DNA from 2 places in the Mycoplana sp. ABR4_002 genome. Region 1 is predicted to be linked to the other one. Evidence: riboswitches for the same ligand, from Rfam matches in the RefSeq annotation. Region 1 holds a riboswitch; the other holds the start of a gene.
What was found. A riboswitch is a leader RNA that binds a small molecule or an ion and turns the genes downstream of it on or off. The one in region 1 is predicted to bind thiamine pyrophosphate.

Region 1 (8,646 bases):
CACGTCGAAGCGGATGCCGAGCTTGCCGTGCAGGAAGGTCTGGCCGCGGACATAGCCCTCCTCCGGGCTGTCGCCGTAGAGCAGACCGTCGATGCCGGCGAGATAGTAGCTGCGACCGCGATCGCCGACCGTGCCCTCGGCGCCGAAGGCGCGGGCGTGGCGCCGGGCCAGTTCGACGCGCTGCGGCGCGTTCGGGTGGCTCGACAGAAAGTCGAGGCTCTGGTCTGCTTCCGGATCGACCGCGCTGAACTGACCGTAGGCGGCCATGGAGTCGAGGAAGCGCGCCGCGGCATAGGGGTCGTAGCCGGCCTCGCCGAGCATCCGCACGCCGATCACGTCGGCCTGCAGTTCCTGGTTGCGCGAGAAGGCGGCGAGCCGCAGCTTGCCGCGGGCGAGCGCCTGCTTGCCGGCGATGTTGCTGGACAGCACCTCGGCGACGACGCGGCTGGCAATCACCTCCGCCTCTTCCTTCTTCTGGCGCTCGATGCCGTGGTTCGCCGTGACGTGCGCCATCTCATGCGACAGGACGGCGGCAACCTCGGAGGCGTCGTTGGCAAGGGCCAGCAGGCCGCGGGTGACATACAGATAGCCGCCGGGCAGGGCGAAGGCGTTGATCGCCGGCGAGTTGAGGATGGTGATCCGGTAGGACTGGTTCGGGTTCTCCGACACGGCCGTCAGGGCGCCGGCGATGCGCGCAACCAGACGCTCGGTCTTGGCGTCCTTGTATTCGCCGCCGTAGCTGGCGACGATGCGCGGATGCTCGCGCGCACCGACGGCGGCACGCGGATCGTTCTTCTGGACCTCGGCGACGATCTGCGGATTGGAGGAGGGAGCTACGGTCGGCTCGTAGGTCTGCTCCAGAGCCTGGCAGGAGACCAGCAAGCCGGCGAGCGCGAGCGTCGCTGCGATGCGCGCGCCAACCGACTCACGTTTCCTGCCGCCATCCGCATGCCGACCCTTGCCCAGCATTCGCAACATGCCCTTCGCAGTCCCCATACACCCGCCCGGAATTGACCCGAAGCGTCGACGTTCGAACGGTGATCGATCGACGACGACGAGCCCCCATTTGTTCCGATTGCGCGTGCGGCCATTCGATACATCGCGCCTAACCCGATCAGTTCGGCCCGGCCACTTTGCCGAGAGATAGACGCACCGCCCCCTGCCGACAACTCCCGATTCCAGAATCGGTTTTAGATGTGGCTCCGGTGACACAGCGTAACGTCCAAAATATGGCAGTGCGGGATAAATGCCATTATCTATCAATGCCAAGGAAGTCGTCCAGCGCGGGGATGCCGCGTTGGTCGAGAAAATCCCTGAGCGGCGCCATCACGGCGATCCTGCCCTCGTCGAGGAACATCGCCTGGTCGGCGAGCCGACGCACGTCTTCGAGCTGGTGGCTGATGAAAAGCAGGGTGATGCCCGTGTCGGCGCGCAGGCCCGCCAGCAGGTCCGCCATCTCGGCGCGCATGGCCGGATCGAGTGCGGCGAAGGGCTCATCGAGCAAAAGGATCGGCCGCCGGCGAACAAGCGCGCGGGCCAGGGCTACCCTCTGGCGTTCCCCGCCCGAAAGGGGCGCGGGCATGCGCGGCCCGTAGCCGCCGAGACCGACGCGGTCTAGTGCCTGGTCGACTTGCCGATGCTGGGCCGGGCCGAGCCGGAGCGACGGGTCGATCCCGAGACCCACGTTCTGCGCCACGGTCAGGTGGACAAAGAGATTGTTCTCCTGGAACACGATCGAGACCGGGCGCGCCGCCGGCTCGCGCCCCTGCATGTCCTTTCCGAAGATCTCCACCGTTCCGGAGCGAACCGGCTGGAAGCCGGCGATGACGTTGAACAGGGTCGACTTTCCCGCCCCTGACGGCCCGGTCACGGCGAGGCTTGCGCCCTGCGGGATGCGGCAGTCGAAGACGATCCGCTTTTGCGCGAACTGCACGGTGGCCGCGACGAGGCGAATGGCCGCAACATCCGCGCTCGGGCCGGACGGCTCAGACATGGTCTTCCCTTGCGTTCTTCTCCGCTGCGGTTGCGGGCAGCGTCAGCAACAGGCAGACGAGACCCAGCAGCAGCGCGATACCGGCCGCATCGGCGGTGCGATAGCTTCCCATGCGGCTGAACAGCAGCCAGGGCAGTGTAACAAATCCTTCCGCGCCGAAGATGGCGATGGCGCTGAGATCGCCGAGCGAGAGCGCCATGGCGAAGGCGAAGCCCGTCAGCAGCGGTCGTTTCAATGCCGGCCCGTCGACCCACCGCAGCCGGCGCCATCCGGTGACGCCGAGGCTGACCGAGAGCCGGCCGGTTCGGGCGAGATGCGTTCGATAGGCCGGCGCCAGCACGCGCACGACGAAGGGCAGTGCCATCAGGGCATTGATGACGACGACGACATAGGGGGCGAGACGTCCGGTGGCCCCGATCGGGCGCAGCATCAAGAACCAGCCGGTCGCGACCACGACCGGCGGGACAAGCAGGATCAGCGAACTGGCCGCCTGCAGGCCGGTCGCCAGGTATCGGGTCGGCGCCCCCGTTGCTCCGGACTGCACCAGTCTCGGCACGGCAATGGCCGGCATCGCCACTGCAAGGCAGAGCATGGCCGAGCTTGCGGCGATCGCAAGGCTGGTCAAAAGGGCCCGGTGCAGCAGCGGGTCGCCGGCGAGACGGACGAGATCGGCGGATAGTCCCGCGGTCAGGACGGCGGCAAGCGGCGCGGCCGTGAACAGCGTGAAGGCGGCGATCACCAGCGTGTCTGCCACCCGCCCCTGCCGTGTGTCGAAGCGTCGGACGGCGCGACCGGTCGTCGGGGCCTCGTCGGCGGGCGTTCCCAGCATCTGCAACAACGCCAGCAGCGTGCCGGTGACGATGATCTGCAGCGCCGACAGGATGACGGCGCGCGCCGGGTCGAAGTCGAAGCGGAGCGCCTGGTAGATCGCGACCTCGATCGTCGAGGCGCCGGGTCCGCCCCCCAGCGTGAGCACGACGGTGAAGCTGGTGGCACAAAGCATGAAGACGAGGCCGGCGATCCCCGGCAGGATGCCGCGGATGGCCGGCCATTCGAGCAGGCGGAACACCGCGCGCGGACGCATGCCGAGATTGGCGGCGGTGAGCCAGTACTCGGCCGGGATGCGCTCCAGGCCGGCAAGCAGCAGACGCGCGGCGAGCGGCAGGTTGAAGAAGACATGGGCGATGAGAATGCCTGCAAGCCCATACACGCTGACCGGATTGTCGAGTCCGGTCAGGGCCAACATCTCGTTGACAATGCCACGCCGGCCCCAGACCTCGATGATGCCGAGCGCGGCCACCAGCGCCGGCAGCCCGAGGGGCAGCACCGACAGTCGGATGATCCAGGCCCGGCCGGGAAACTCTCGGCGGCGGGCCAGTGCCCGGGCGACCGGGACCGCGAGCGCCACTGCCAGCAGCGTCGACAGGCCCGCCTGCAGCAGCGTGAACCTGGCGACCCGGAACAGATAGGCGTCGAACAGGGCGCCGCCGGCGCCGGCCTCGGCGTTCAGCAGCAGCACAGCGGTCGCAAGTCCGGCGAACAGCACGATGAAGCCGAAGGCCAGAGCTCCGGCGCCCCTGATCGCTGTGCTTTCGCTCGCGGTGTACATGCCGGGAGCCGCCTCCGTTGTTGCGCTTCCCGCCGCTCCGGAGCCGGGGGTCAGGCCCCGACCTGCGCAGGCGGGGACAATGCCTAGTTGGCGCTCATCGCCGCCAGCCACTCGTCGATCCAGGCCTTGCGCTTGGCCGCCACCTCGCCCGAGGGGAGCAGGAACGTGTTCCCGGGCTTGACCAGCCTGTCGAAGGCGGCCGGCAGCGGTTCTTTGGTGGCGCCGACCGGCATCATCCAGTTGGTCTCCGGAATGATCGACTGGAAGTCGGGTCCGGTCATGAAGGTGAGGAACCGCCGGGCCAGTTCCGGATCATCCGACGTTTTGGTCATGCCGGCGACCTCGATCTGGACGTAGTGCCCCTCGGAGAACGCTGCCGCCTGGTAGCGATCGGTGTCCTCCGCCACCATGTGGTAGGCCGGCGAGGTCGTGTAGGAGAGCACCATCGGCGCCTCGCCCTTGGTGAAGAGACCGTAGGCCTCGGACCAGCCGGGGGTAACGGTGAGCACGCGGTCCTTCAGCTTCGCCCAGGCCTCGCCGGCCTTGTCGCCGTAGACGGCCTTGACCCAGAGCAGGAGGCCGAGGCCCGGCGTCGAGGTGCGGGGATCCTGGACAACGATCTTCTCGTCGGGATCGCCCTCGACCAGATCCTTCAGGCTGCCCGGCGGAACCTTCAGCGCCGCTGTGTCGTAGACCACGGCGAAGTGGCCGTAGTCGTAAGGCAGGAAGGTGTCGTCGGAAAAGCCGCCGGGAACGGTGAGCCCCTGCGGCGAAAGCTGATGCGGCACGAACAGACCGGTCGCCTTGGCCTCGGCGACGAGATTGGTGTCGAGGCCGAGGACGACATCGGCGCTGGTGCCTTCGCCTTCCAGCTTCAGCCGGGTCAGCAACTCGACGCCGTCGGCGACGCCGATCCATTCGACCTTGCAGCCGCAGGTCTCCTCGAAGGCGGCCGCCACCTTGGCGCCGGGCCCCCATTCGGTGACGAAGCTCTCGTAGGTGTAGACGGTCAGCGTCTTGTCCGCAGCAGCCGCGGGGGTGGCGATGAACGCCGCGGCGAGCAGCGACAGGGTGGAAAGCCTTGTGTTGCGCATCTGCGCCTCCTTAATCGATCCATGAAGGGGAATAGGGCGCTGGATGTGCCGTCTAATCCCTCCGCCGGTACAAACCGGATCAGGTTCCGCGGGTTGGCATAGCCTCTCAGCCTTCGGCGGATCGCGCGATCCAAGGCACCCCGTTAGAGCAGGGCAAGCATTAATCCGGCAGCGCGATGCTTGCAAGCGTCTTGCGCCACCGGCCGTTCGCAGCGAAAGCCGTTTCCATTCCCCCAAGACATGCGTTAGACGGTGCACCCATGACCAACACCGGCGCCGACCATTCCTTTCTTGTCCTGCTCGGGGGAACCCTCGAACCGACGCCACGGTTCCTGGCGGCGATCGCCGGTGCCCGCTGCATCGCCGCCGACGGCGGAATACGCCACGCGGCGATGCTCGGCCTGACGCCCGAGGTCTGGGTCGGCGACTTCGACTCCAGTTCGGCGGAAGAGTTCGAGACCTGGGCGCATGTCCCGCGCGAACCCTATCCGGCCGCCAAGAACGCCACCGATGGCGAGATCGCCGTTTCGGCCGCTCTGCAACGTGGTGCGCGCAGGCTCATCCTCGCCGGGGGGCTGGGCGGCGAGCGCAGCGACCACGCGCTCATGCACCTGTTGCATGCCATGGCGCTGAAGGAGAACGGCCTGGACGTCGTCCTCACCTCGGGAGCGGAGGAGGCCTGGCCGCTGCAGGCCGGGAGCGCCACCATCGACCTGCCGCCGGGCAGTCTCTTTTCCGTCCTCGGGCTGACCGCACTTTCCGGCCTGTCGATCGCGAATGTGCGCTATCCGCTTGAAGGGTTCGAGGTGCCGTTCGGCTCCTCGCGCACCGTCTCCAACGTGGCCCTCGGCCCCGTCACCCTCACCCTCGCCTCCGGCCGCGCCGTCATGCTGGCCCGGCCCTATGATCATTCAGGAGCCTGACCGTTGGCACCGCCCATCCTCAAACTCGACGACACGTTCCTGAGCTTCGGCGGCACGCCGCTGCTCGCCGGCGCGAACCTCCAGGTGGAGCCGGGCGACCGCATCTGCCTTGTCGGCCGCAACGGCTCGGGCAAGTCGACGCTGCTCAAGATCGCTGCCGGCATGGTCGAGCCGCAGTCCGGGGCGATTTTCCGCCATCCGTCCGCCACCATCCGCTATCTCGAGCAGGCGCCCGACTTCGAGGGCTATGCCACGGTGTCCGCCTATACCGAAGCCGGGCTCGGCCCGGGTGACGACCCCTATCGCGTCGCCTACCTTCTTTCCCATCTCGGGCTGACCGGCGAAGAGGATCCGACGACGCTGTCGGGGGGCGAGGCTCGCCGCGCGGCGCTCGCCCGCGTGCTGGCGCCGGAGCCCGACATCCTGCTTCTCGACGAGCCGACCAACCATCTCGACCTGCCGACGATCGAATGGCTGGAGGAGGAACTGGTCAAGAGCCGATCGGCGCTGGTCGTCATCTCGCACGACCGCCGCTTCCTCGAGAAGGTCTCCAATGCCACCGTCTGGCTCGACCGCGGCGCTTCGCGTCGGCTCGACCGCGGATTTGCCCATTTCGAGGCCTGGCGCGACCAGGTGCTGGAAGCGGAGGAACTGGAGCAGCACAAGCTCGGCAAGGCGATCGAGCGCGAGGAACACTGGCTGCGCTATGGCGTGACGGCCCGGCGCAAGCGCAACATGCGCCGGCTCGGCGAGTTGCAGGACATGCGGGCGCGCCATCGCGGTCACAAGGGGCCGCAGGGCACGGTGCAAGCGACGGCATCCGATGCCCAGGAATCGGGCAAGCTGGTGATCGAAGCCGACAAGGTCAGCAAGCGCTATGGCGAGCGCACCATCGTCGCTCCGTTCTCGCTGCGGGTCCATCGCGGCGACTGCATCGGCCTTGTCGGGCCGAACGGCGCGGGCAAGACGACGCTGCTGAAGATCCTGACCGGCCAGCTCGCGCCCGACGCCGGCGCCGTCCGGCTCGGCACGAACCTTGAAATCGCCACCCTCGACCAGCGCCGCGAGGACCTCAACCCGGACGACACGCTGGCGCATTACCTCACCGACGGCCGCGGCGAGACCCTGCTCGTCAACGGCGAGCAGCGCCATGTCACCGGCTACATGAAGGAGTTCCTGTTCCAGCCCGAGCAGGCGCGCACGCCGATCCGCAATCTCTCGGGCGGCGAGCGGGCGCGGCTGATGCTGGCACGCATCCTCTCGCGTCCGACCAACCTGCTGATCCTCGACGAGCCGACCAACGACCTCGACATCGAGACGCTCGACCTGCTGCAGGAGATCGTCGCCGGCTTTCCCGGCACGGTGATCCTCGTCAGCCACGACCGCGACTTCCTCGACCGCACGGTCACCTCGACGATCGCCCCCGCCGACCCCGCGGCGCCGGACGGCCGCTGGATCGAATATGCCGGCGGCTATACCGACATGATGGCGCAGCGTCGCGGCGCGGCCGAAGAGCGCCGCCGCGTGGAGAAGGCGGAACGGACGAAGGCGGCCGACAGCGCGCCCGCCGAGAAGCCGGCCGACAAGGGCCGGGGCAAGCTCTCCTACAAGCAGAAGTTCGCGCTCGAGACCTTGCCCGGGGAGATCGACAAGGTTCAGGCCGAACTCGCCAAACGCGAGGAAAGGATGGCCGACCCGACGCTGTTTGCCAAGGATCCGGCCAGCTTCAACCGGCTGGCGGGAGAACTGGAAGCGCTTCGCGCCGACCTTCACCGCATGGAGGAGGAGTGGCTCGAACTGGAAATGCTGCGCGAGGAGTTCGAACGGTAGCCGCGACCGCGACCGCCCGGACTTTCCTGCTCAGGAACGGTCCGGGCGTGCCATGCCGGTTGCGCGCGTCACGCTAGGGTCGGATGACGCAGACGCCCTGCTCCCAACTGCAGGCGGCGTTTTCGGTCTGTGGCGATATGGAGATCACCTTGGCCTGGGGCGCCGGCTGCGCGGCGAAGGACGGGGACCGTCCGCCGCCGTCGCCGTATTCGTCGTAGTAGAAGTAGACGCCGTTGCCGGGATCGTCATAGGCGGAGATGGCACCGCCGTAGAAGTTGTTGTAGATGTTGTCGCGCGCCTCGGACTGGCCGCGATAGTAGGGATAGGCCGGTCCGGCATAGTAGGGGCGCGAAGGCCCGGCGTAGTACGGGCGCCCGCGATAGTTCCAGTCCGGTCCCAGCGAGTTCGCGCCCCAGTTGCGCACGGGCCCGTTCCAGTCGCGCCCCCAGTCGTTGCGGTCGGCGCGCCAGTTCCTGTCGAACCGCCAGTCGTTGCGCCAGCCATTGTTGCGCCGCCAGCGGCGGTCGTTGATGTTGCCGCCGGTGATGTCGCCACTGGTGAAGTTGAAGTCGTTGCCGCGCTGACCGCCGCGGTTGCGATCACGGTCGCCGTCGTGGCGCGCGGAGTTGTGCTGGCCTCGGCGCAAGTTGGTCCGCCAGGGCATGTTGCCGCCGGTGATGTCGCTCCTGGTGGAATTGAAGTTGCGGTCGCGGTTGCGGCTGCCGCCCTCATGGCGGTCACGCGCTTCCACTTGCGGCGCCGATGCAAGCGGCAGGGCGATGGCGGCGAGCGCGATTGCGATCATGCAGGCTCTGGAAAACAGACTCATTCTGTTTCGCCTCCGGGTTACGCTTAACGAGTCCTTACAATCTCGCTCATTCCGGCGGCGGAGTCACGGATTTGGTTAACGATTCGGTAACATTCGTTAAGATTGGTTAACGGCTGCGGAGGGGCCTCAGTATCGTCCTTTCGGATTAATCGATTAAATCGATTTTGAGACTTAAGGATACTTGTGGTTCCGCATTTCGGTGATTAAACGTCGCAATCATTGCATTGCGCAGCAACAAAGTGCAATTCCGGAGTAAAATCGTCCAGTTATCGGGGCCGTTCTCCGGGATTTCCGTGAGGGTTCTGATGACGAATGTCACAAAAAGCCGGCCACTCTCGCCGCATCTCCAAATCTACAAGCCGATCCCG
Region 2 (8,646 bases), on a different contig from region 1:
TACGCGCAGTTGCACCTGCTTCACCCCGAGCGGCCCGAGCCGCTCGATCCATGCGGCGCTGTCGACGATCAAATAGAAGGGGTCGAGCTTCATGCGAACACGGCCTTTCCGATGACCGGGGTGGAGGGGACGGCCATGTCGCGCGGTTCGAGCATGCCGGCGCGGTGGGCCGTATTGCCGGCTTCGATCGCCTTGGCGAACGCATCCGCCATCGCGACCGGATCGCCGGCACCGGCGACCGCGGTGTTGAGCAACACGGCATCGAAGCCGAGTTCCATCACCGTCGCCGCGTGCGAGGGACGCCCGATACCGGCATCGACAATCAGCGGCACGTCGGGGAAATGTCCGCGCATTGCCCGGAGGGCCGTGATGTTCAGTGGCCCGGCAGCGCTGCCGATCGGCGCGCACCAGGGCATCAGCACCTTGCAGCCGGCCTCCAGCAGTTTTTCAGCGACGACAAGATCATCCGTCGTGTACGGAAAGACCTCGAAGCCCTCGGCGATCAGGATACGCGCCGCCTCGACGAGCGCGAAGACATCCGGCTGCAGCGTGTCGTGGTGGCCGATCACCTCCAGCTTGATCCAGTTCGTCTGAAAGACCTCGCGCGCCATCTTTGCCGTCAGCACCGCCTCGGGGACGCTGTGGCAGCCCGCCGTATTGGGCAGAACCCGCACGCCGAGTTCGCGGATGATTTCGAAGAAGGCGCCGCCCGTCTTGCCGCCGGCGGTCTCCCGCCGCAACGAGACGGTGACGACCGCGGTCTTCGATCGCCGGGTGGCTTCAGCGAGAATCGCCGGGGAGGGGTAGCGGGCCGTGCCGAGCAGCAGGCGCGACGAGATCGTGGTGCCGTACAATTCGAGCATGTCAGCCTCCTTGCATCGGCGACAGGATCTCGATCCGGTCGCTGTCGTTGAGCGTCCAGGTTGCGCGCTCCTCGCGATGAACGAGCTCGCCATTGACGGCCGTTGCCAGCCAGTCGCCCTCGTATTCCAGCAGCGCCAGCAGCTCGGAAAGCGTCGCGGGTGCGAGCTCCCGGGTCTCGCCGTTGATGGTCAGTCTCATGGGAAATTCCTCTCTTTCGGCTGTTCGGCGAACACGGCCTCGGTCGCCTCGCGCGCCATGGCGGGTGCCAGCAGGAAGCCGTGGCGGTAGAGGCCGTTGATGGTGATGGTCCTTCCCGCGTTGACGACGCGCGGGAAGTTGTCGGCGAAGGCGGGGCGAACCCCCGTTCCGGTCTCGGCAATCGCCGCCTCCGCGAAGGCCGGGTGCAGCGTATAGGCCGCGTTCAGCAGCTCCATCAGCGAGCGTGCCGTGATCGGTCCGTCGTTGTCGGCCTCGATCATCGTCGCCCCGACCATGAAGAGCCCGTCGCCGCGCGGCACGATATAGACGGGTATGCGCGGATGCAGCAGACGGACGGGTCGGGCAAGCTCGATCTCGGCACTTCTCAGATAGAGCATCTCGCCGCGCACCCCGCGCAGCCCCGGAAGATCGGCAAGGCGCGCCGCCCCCGTGCAGTCGAGGATGCGGTCGAATGCGTTCTCCGCCTGCGCCTTTTCGACAAATCGCACGCCGGCCGCCACGAGCTTCGTCCGGAGGGCCGTCAGCGCGCGGCGGGGGTCCAGATGCGCCTCGCCCGGGAAGAGCAGGGCCTGCCGGAACCGACCCTCAAGGGCGGGCTCCAGCGCCGCAATCTCCGTTTCCCCGAGCCATTCGTAGCCCGAGGTGCGGGAAGCAAAACGCCTCAGTTCGACCGCATCGCGCGGCGGCGCGACGACCAGCGTTCCCCTGCGCTGAACTTCGCCGGGAAGTGCTGTATCCCACCAATCGGCCGCGTCGCGGCCTCTCAGTAGCACCATTTCTTCTGCGCTCTCGCGCTCGCACCAGGGCGCGAGCATGCCCCCTGCAAACCAGGAGGCAGCGTGGCCGAAGCCCGGCCGCGGGTCGACGACCGCTACCTCCGCCCCGCGCGCGGCAAGCTCATGGGCCGCAGTGAGGCCGGCGACGCCGGCCCCCTTGACGAGAATGCGCATGTCACTCGCCTGCCTGCCGGCCGTCATCGAGCGGCATATAGAGATCCCCGCCCTCGCGATACTTCGCGGCCATGGCCTCCAGCCCCTCCTTCTGCGCCTCGGCGCGAATATCGTGCGAGATCCGCATCGAGCAGAATTTCGGGCCGCACATGGAGCAGAAATGCGCGACCTTGTGCGCCTCTTTCGGCAGCGTCTCGTCGTGGAAGGACCGCGCTGTCTCCGGATCGAGCGAGAGGTTGAACTGGTCCTCCCAACGGAACTCGAAACGGGCACGCGACAGCGCGTCGTCGCGCACCTGCGCGGCCGGGTGCCCCTTGGCAAGGTCGGCGGCGTGGGCGGCGATCTTGTAGGTGATGACGCCCACCTTCACGTCGTTGCGATCCGGCAGGCCGAGGTGTTCCTTCGGCGTGACGTAGCAGAGCATGGCCGTGCCGAACCAGCCGATCATCGCCGCGCCGATGCCGGAAGTGATGTGGTCATAGCCCGGCGCAATGTCCGTCGTCAGCGGCCCGAGCGTATAGAAGGGCGCTTCGCCGCAGACCTTCAGCTGCTTGTCCATGTTCTCCTTGATCTTGTGCATCGGCACATGGCCGGGGCCTTCGATCATCACCTGGCAGTCCTTGGCCCAGGCGATCTTCGTCAGTTCGCCCAGCGTCTCCAGTTCGGCGAATTGCGCGGCGTCGTTGGCATCCGCGATGGAGCCGGGGCGCAGGCCGTCGCCAAGCGAGAAGGAGACATCATAGGCGCGGCATATGTCGCAGATCTCCTCGAAATGCTCGTAGAGGAAGCTTTCCTTGTGGTGATGCAGACACCACTTGGCCATGATCGAGCCGCCGCGCGAGACGATGCCGGTCACGCGGCTGACGGTGAGCGGGATGTAGTGGAGCCGCACGCCGGCATGGATGGTGAAGTAGTCGACGCCCTGTTCGGCCTGCTCGATCAGCGTGTCGCGGTAGACTTCCCAGGTCAGGTCTTCGGCGATGCCGCCGACCTTCTCCAGCGCCTGGTAGAGCGGCACCGTGCCGACCGGGACCGGTGCGTTCCGGATGATCCATTCGCGGATGTTGTGGATGTTGCGACCCGTCGAAAGGTCCATGATCGTGTCTGCCCCCCAGCGGGTCGCCCACACCATCTTCTCCACTTCCTCGGCCATCGAGGAGGTGACGGCGGAATTGCCGATATTGGCGTTGATCTTCACCAGGAAGTTCCGGCCGATGATCATCGGTTCGCTTTCCGGGTGGTTGATGTTGGCCGGGATGATGGCGCGACCCGCGGCAACCTCCTGTCGGACGAACTCGGCGGTCACGTGGTCGGGGATGTGGGCGCCAAAGCTTTCGCCGTCGCGGACAAGGGCCTCCCTGGCGGCCTTGCGGCCGATATTCTCGCGAATGGCGATGAACTCCATCTCCGGGGTGATGATCCCGGCGCGGGCATAGGCGAGCTGGGTCACCGCCTTGCCGTCCCTGGCACGCAGCGGCCGGTTGCGGATCGGGAATTCCGGCGTCAGCCGGTCGCCGGTCACAAAGCCGTTGTCCTCGGGCCTAACATGGCGGCCGTCATAAGCCTCGGCGTCGCCGCGGGCGATGATCCATGACCGGCGCAGTTGCGGCAGGCCGGCCTCGATCGAGACCGCATGCGACGGGTCCGTATAGGGACCGGAAGAATCGTAGACCATGACCGGTGGCTCGCCCGAGGTCGGGTGCAGGGCGATCTCGCGCATCGGCACGCGGATCTCGGGGTGGATCTCGCCGGGGACATGAATTTTCGTCGAGGCCGGGAGCGGCCCTGTGGTGACGGTCGGTGTTGGGGTCTTGGCGGCAATGTTCATCGTGAGGCTCCAAGTGTTAAGTTTGGAGACCCAGTCCTTGAGCCGGAATGATGGAAAGACGCCGATACGCAATCCGGGCGGATTTCGAATCTCTTCAGCGCTTGCACCGTCCCTACGCCAGTATGAACTGGATCAGGTTCAACGGGTCACTGCGCTGCTTGAGGGACGGCATCGGCCGCCATTCGCGCCAGCAGAATCTCAGCCCCTTGTCGGGACCCCCCTGGTGAATGAGGCTAGATAAGCGGATAGGCGGGCCCCGGTCAAGGCATGCCGGGCCGTAGATCACGGACCGCGGTTGACATCGCCGCCGGGCACATTCCAATGCGCACTGGGAATCGATGGCGGACAGTAGCCAAAACGCAACGCGTGGAATTATCTATAAAACATGACCGCAGCGAACGACGATACCATTGCCAGCCGCATCAGCCGCGTCCTCGCCGACCGCATCGTCACCGGCGAACTCGCCCCGGGGATGAAACTGCGGCAGGATCACTTTGCCGCGGAATTCGGTGCGAGCCACGTACCGGTGCGCGAGGCCTTCCGCAGGCTTGAGGCACAGGGGCTGGTCGTCAGCGAACCGCGGCGCGGGGTCCGTGTCGCCTCGTTCGATCTGGCGGCGGTGCGCGAGGTGGCGCAGATGCGGGCAGCGCTCGAAGTCCTCGCGCTCAGGCATGCCGCACCGCATTTGACCCCGTCCCTGCTGGACGCGGCCGAGGAGGCGACCGTCGCCGGCGACAATTCACGCGACGTCCGCTCGTGGGAGGACGCGAACCGGCGCTTTCACCGGCTGATCCTCACCCCGTGCGACATGCCGCGACTGCTCGCCGCGATCGACGACCTGCACGCCGCCAGCGCCCGCTTCCTGTTCGCCACCTGGCGTTCCGAATGGGAAGTCCGGACCGATCACGACCACCGCGCGATCCTGTCTTTCCTGCGCCAGGGGCGAACGGAGAACGCGGTGACGGTTCTTGAACGCCATGTACAGTGGATCGGGCAAAGGCCGGTCCGCAGCGCCTCCGGCACCACCCGCGACGGCTTCGCGATCGTCGGCTAGATAAACTCAACTAGGGTCGTTTCCCGCGCACGCACCACGCCTCAAGGTCGAGGGACCCTCCTTGCCTTCTACCCTAGGGCGCTTGCGTTCGCATGCCTTAAAGTAATTTATAGATAATATTGAGTCTCTATCGATAACGAGCATAATTGGAGGGCGAGCTTGCAGGGAACTTCGGGGGATACGGACGCGGTCGCACGGCAATCGGGCACCGTTGCCGAGCAGTGGAACCAATCCGACACTCAAAAAATCTATAATTTGCCATTCAACGATCTCCTCTTCCGGGCCCACTGCGTCCATCGGGCGAATTTCGACCCCAACGCCGTGCAGATGAGCCGGCTGTTGTCGATCAAGACCGGGGGCTGCGCAGAGGATTGCGGCTACTGCAGCCAGTCGGCGCACTACCCCACCGGCCTCAAGGCGTCGAAGCTGATGGAGGTCGAGCGCGTCATCGCCGAGGCGCGCCGGGCAAAGGCGGAAGGCGCGACGCGTTATTGCATGGGCGCGGCCTGGCGCAGCCCGAAGGAGCGCGACATGGACGCGCTCATTGCGATGGTTCACGGCGTCAAGGCGCTCGGCATGGAGACCTGCATGACGCTGGGAATGCTGTCCCCGCAGCAGAGCGCGGTGCTGGCGGAGGCCGGTCTGGACTACTACAACCACAACATCGACACGTCCGAGCGCTTTTACGGCGACATCATCACCACTCGCACCTTCGCCGACCGCCTCGACACGCTGGCGAACGTCCGCGACGCCGGGATCAAGGTCTGCGCCGGCGGGATCCTGGGCATGGGCGAGACGCCCGACGACCGCGTCGCCATGCTGGTGACGCTCGCCAATCTCCCCTCCCCGCCGGAGAGCGTGCCGGTCAACATGCTCATCCCGATCCCCGGGTCGAAACTGGCCGAGGCAGCACCGATCGACCCTATCGACTTTGTCCGTACCGTCGCGCTTGCGCGCATCCTGATGCCGCGGTCCCATGTTCGCCTGTCGGCCGGCCGAACCGAAATGACCGACGAGACGCAGGCGCTGTGCTTCTTCGCCGGGGCCAACTCGATCTTTGTCGGCGAGACGCTGCTGACGGCCGACAATCCGGGTGAGGACGACGACGCGCGCCTGTTCCGCCGCCTCGGGCTCCAGCCCATGGCCCCGGAACACACGGCATGACCTGTGCTGGTCTCGAACGCTATCGGCAGACATTGGCCGGGCTCGAGCGCAAGGGGCGATACCGGGCATTGCTGCCGCCGAAAGGTGTCGACTTCGCCTCGAACGACTATCTGGCGCTGGCAGGATCGCCGCGCCTGAAGGCCGCCGTTTCCGCCGCGCTCGAACGCGGCGTGCCGGTCGGTGCCGGCGGCTCACGGCTGCTGCGCGGCAACCACCCCGAGCACGAAGCGCTCGAGGCCGAGGCCGCGGCCTACTTCGGCACGGAGCGTTGCCTTTTTTTCGGCAGCGGCTATGCCGCGAACGCGGCACTCTTTGCGACCCTGCCCCGGCGAGACGACCTGATCGTTCACGATGCGCTGGTCCATGCCAGCATGCACGAGGGCATTGCCGCGAGCAGGGCGCCGTCGTCTGCCGCGCGGCACAACGACGTCCAGGCCGTTGCCGACGCCATCCGCCGGTGGCGGCATACCGGTGGCACGGGCCATCCATGGATCGCCGCCGAAAGCCTCTACTCGATGGACGGCGACCGCGCACCCCTGGCGGACCTCGCCGACCTCGCCGACAGACACGACGGCTTCCTGGTGATCGACGAGGCCCATGCCACGGGCGTCTTTGGTGCTGGCGGACGCGGTCTCGCCGCGGAATTGAAAGACCGGGAGAACGTCATTGTCATCCATACCTGCGGCAAGGCGCTCGGCGCCAGCGGCGCGCTGATCGGCGGCAGCGCCGTGCTGTGCGCCTTTCTCATCAACCGCGCGCGCGGCTTCATCTATTCGACGGCGCCTTCGCCGCTGACGGCCGCAGCCGTGCGCGAGGCCGTGAAGGTGCTTGCGGACGAGCCCGCGCGCCGCACCGATCTTGACGGGTTGCGCGCCTTTGCCAATGCCGAACTCGCCGGCGCGCTCGGCATTGCGGGCAGCGGCTCGCAGATCCTGCCGGTATCGATCGGCGACAATGCTCTGTGCCTGCGGGTCGCGGCGCGCATGCGCAGCCTCGGCTTCGACATCCGCGCGATCCGCCCCCCGACCGTGCCCGAGGGCACGGCCCGGCTGCGGATCGCCGTCACCCTCAACGTCGACCGGCCGACGATATCGCGCATGTTCGCGCAACTCGCCACGATCATGGCGGAGGAAAGACCATGACGCCCCGCTTCGTGGTCACCGGCACCGATACCGGCATCGGCAAGACGGTCTTCTCGGCCGCGCTGGCGGATGCGCTCGCCGCTACCTACTGGAAGCCGGTGCAGTCCGGCCTTGAAGAGGAGACGGACAGCGAGACCGTGCGCCGGCTGGCGCAGATCCCGTCGGCCCGCATCCTCCCGGAAGCCTATCGCCTGCGGACCCCGGCCTCGCCGCATCTGGCGGCCAGGATCGACGGGGTCCGCATCGAGGTCGAAAGGCTGGTTCCGCCCGACACCGACACGCCACTGGTCATCGAAGGCGCGGGCGGACTGCTGGTGCCGCTGACCGAGGACACCGTGTTTGCGGACGTCTTCGCCCGCTGGCAGATCCCCGTCATCCTCTGCGCCCGCACCGCGCTCGGGACCATCAATCACAGCCTGTTGTCCCTGGAGGCGTTGCGCGCCCGGTCGATTCCCGTCTTCGGCGTCGCCTTCATCGGCGAAGCGCAGGCCGAGTCGGAGGCCATCATCGCCGAATTGGGACGAATCCGCCCGCTCGGTCGGCTGCCAAGGCTCGATGCCTTGGAGCCGGAGCGCCTGCGCCAGGCCTTTCACGACAATTTCGACTTGAACCTCTTCCGTACGGAGCCGGCATGATCCCTTCCCCCGTCTGGCACCCCTTTACGCAGCATGCGCTCGAACCGGCGATGAAGAAGATCGCCCGGACCGAAGGTGCCCATCTTTTCCAAGAGGACGGGACCGCCGTGCTCGACGCGATCTCGTCCTGGTGGGTGATCACCCACGGCCATCGCCATCCGGTCATCATGGATGCGATCCGGCAGGCCTGCGAGACCTACGACCAGATCATCTTCGCCGAATATTCCCACGAACCGGCGGAGGTGCTGGCGCGGGGCCTGATCGAGGTCGCACCGGCGGGCCTGAGCCACGTCTTCTACTCCGACAGCGGCTCGACCGCAGTGGAGGTGGCGCTGAAGATGGCGCTCGGCTATTTCCACAACCTCGGCCAGCCGCGCAGGCGTATCGCCGTGATGGAGCACAGCTATCATGGCGACACGATCGGCACGATGTCCGTCGGGGAGCGTGGCGTCTTCAATGCAGCCTACGAGCCATTGTTGTTCGCGGTCGACCGGCTGCCATTCCCGGAAAAGAACAAGGAGCAGGCCACGCTCGACGCCTTCGAAGAGGCCTGCAGAACGGGCGATGTGGCGGCGCTGCTGGTCGAACCGCTCGTTCTGGGAGCGGGCGGCATGAAGACCTATGGCGCAGCGGTGCTGGCCGAGCTGAAGCGCATCGCCGAGCGCCACGGCGTTCTCATGATCGTCGACGAGGTGATGACCGGCTGGGGGCGGACGGGAACGCTGTTCGCCTGCGAGCAGGCCGGGATCAGTCCCGACATCCTCTGCACGTCCAAGGGCCTGACCGGGGG

Region 2: linked by a shared signal. The riboswitch ahead of thiC (phosphomethylpyrimidine synthase ThiC) and the one ahead of thiB (thiamine ABC transporter substrate binding subunit) in region 1 are both predicted to bind thiamine pyrophosphate.

Annotation. Positions count from the first base shown of each region.
Region 1 is NZ_JBSWVO010000001.1:3,836,330-3,844,975, reverse strand. It holds gene ACXAGF_RS18330 (M48 family metalloprotease) at 1-969, opposite strand, end outside; gene ACXAGF_RS18325 (thiamine ABC transporter ATP-binding protein) at 1,253-1,993, opposite strand; gene thiP (thiamine/thiamine pyrophosphate ABC transporter permease) at 1,986-3,602, opposite strand; gene thiB (thiamine ABC transporter substrate binding subunit) at 3,686-4,696, opposite strand; TPP riboswitch at 4,736-4,849, opposite strand; gene ACXAGF_RS18310 (thiamine diphosphokinase) at 4,957-5,619, shown strand; gene ACXAGF_RS18305 (ABC-F family ATP-binding cassette domain-containing protein) at 5,623-7,449, shown strand; gene ACXAGF_RS18300 (hypothetical protein) at 7,523-8,278, opposite strand; gene sdhC (succinate dehydrogenase, cytochrome b556 subunit) at 8,584-8,646, shown strand, end outside.
Region 2 is NZ_JBSWVO010000002.1:114,642-123,287, reverse strand. It holds gene ACXAGF_RS20845 (thiamine phosphate synthase) at 1-93, opposite strand, end outside; gene ACXAGF_RS20840 (thiazole synthase) at 90-863, opposite strand; gene thiS (sulfur carrier protein ThiS) at 865-1,062, opposite strand; gene thiO (glycine oxidase ThiO) at 1,059-2,033, opposite strand; gene thiC (phosphomethylpyrimidine synthase ThiC) at 2,035-3,861, opposite strand; TPP riboswitch at 3,953-4,093, opposite strand; gene ACXAGF_RS20820 (GntR family transcriptional regulator) at 4,247-4,915, shown strand; gene bioB (biotin synthase BioB) at 5,162-6,079, shown strand; gene ACXAGF_RS20810 (8-amino-7-oxononanoate synthase) at 6,076-7,221, shown strand; gene bioD (dethiobiotin synthase) at 7,218-7,856, shown strand; gene ACXAGF_RS20800 (adenosylmethionine--8-amino-7-oxononanoate transaminase) at 7,853-8,646, shown strand, end outside.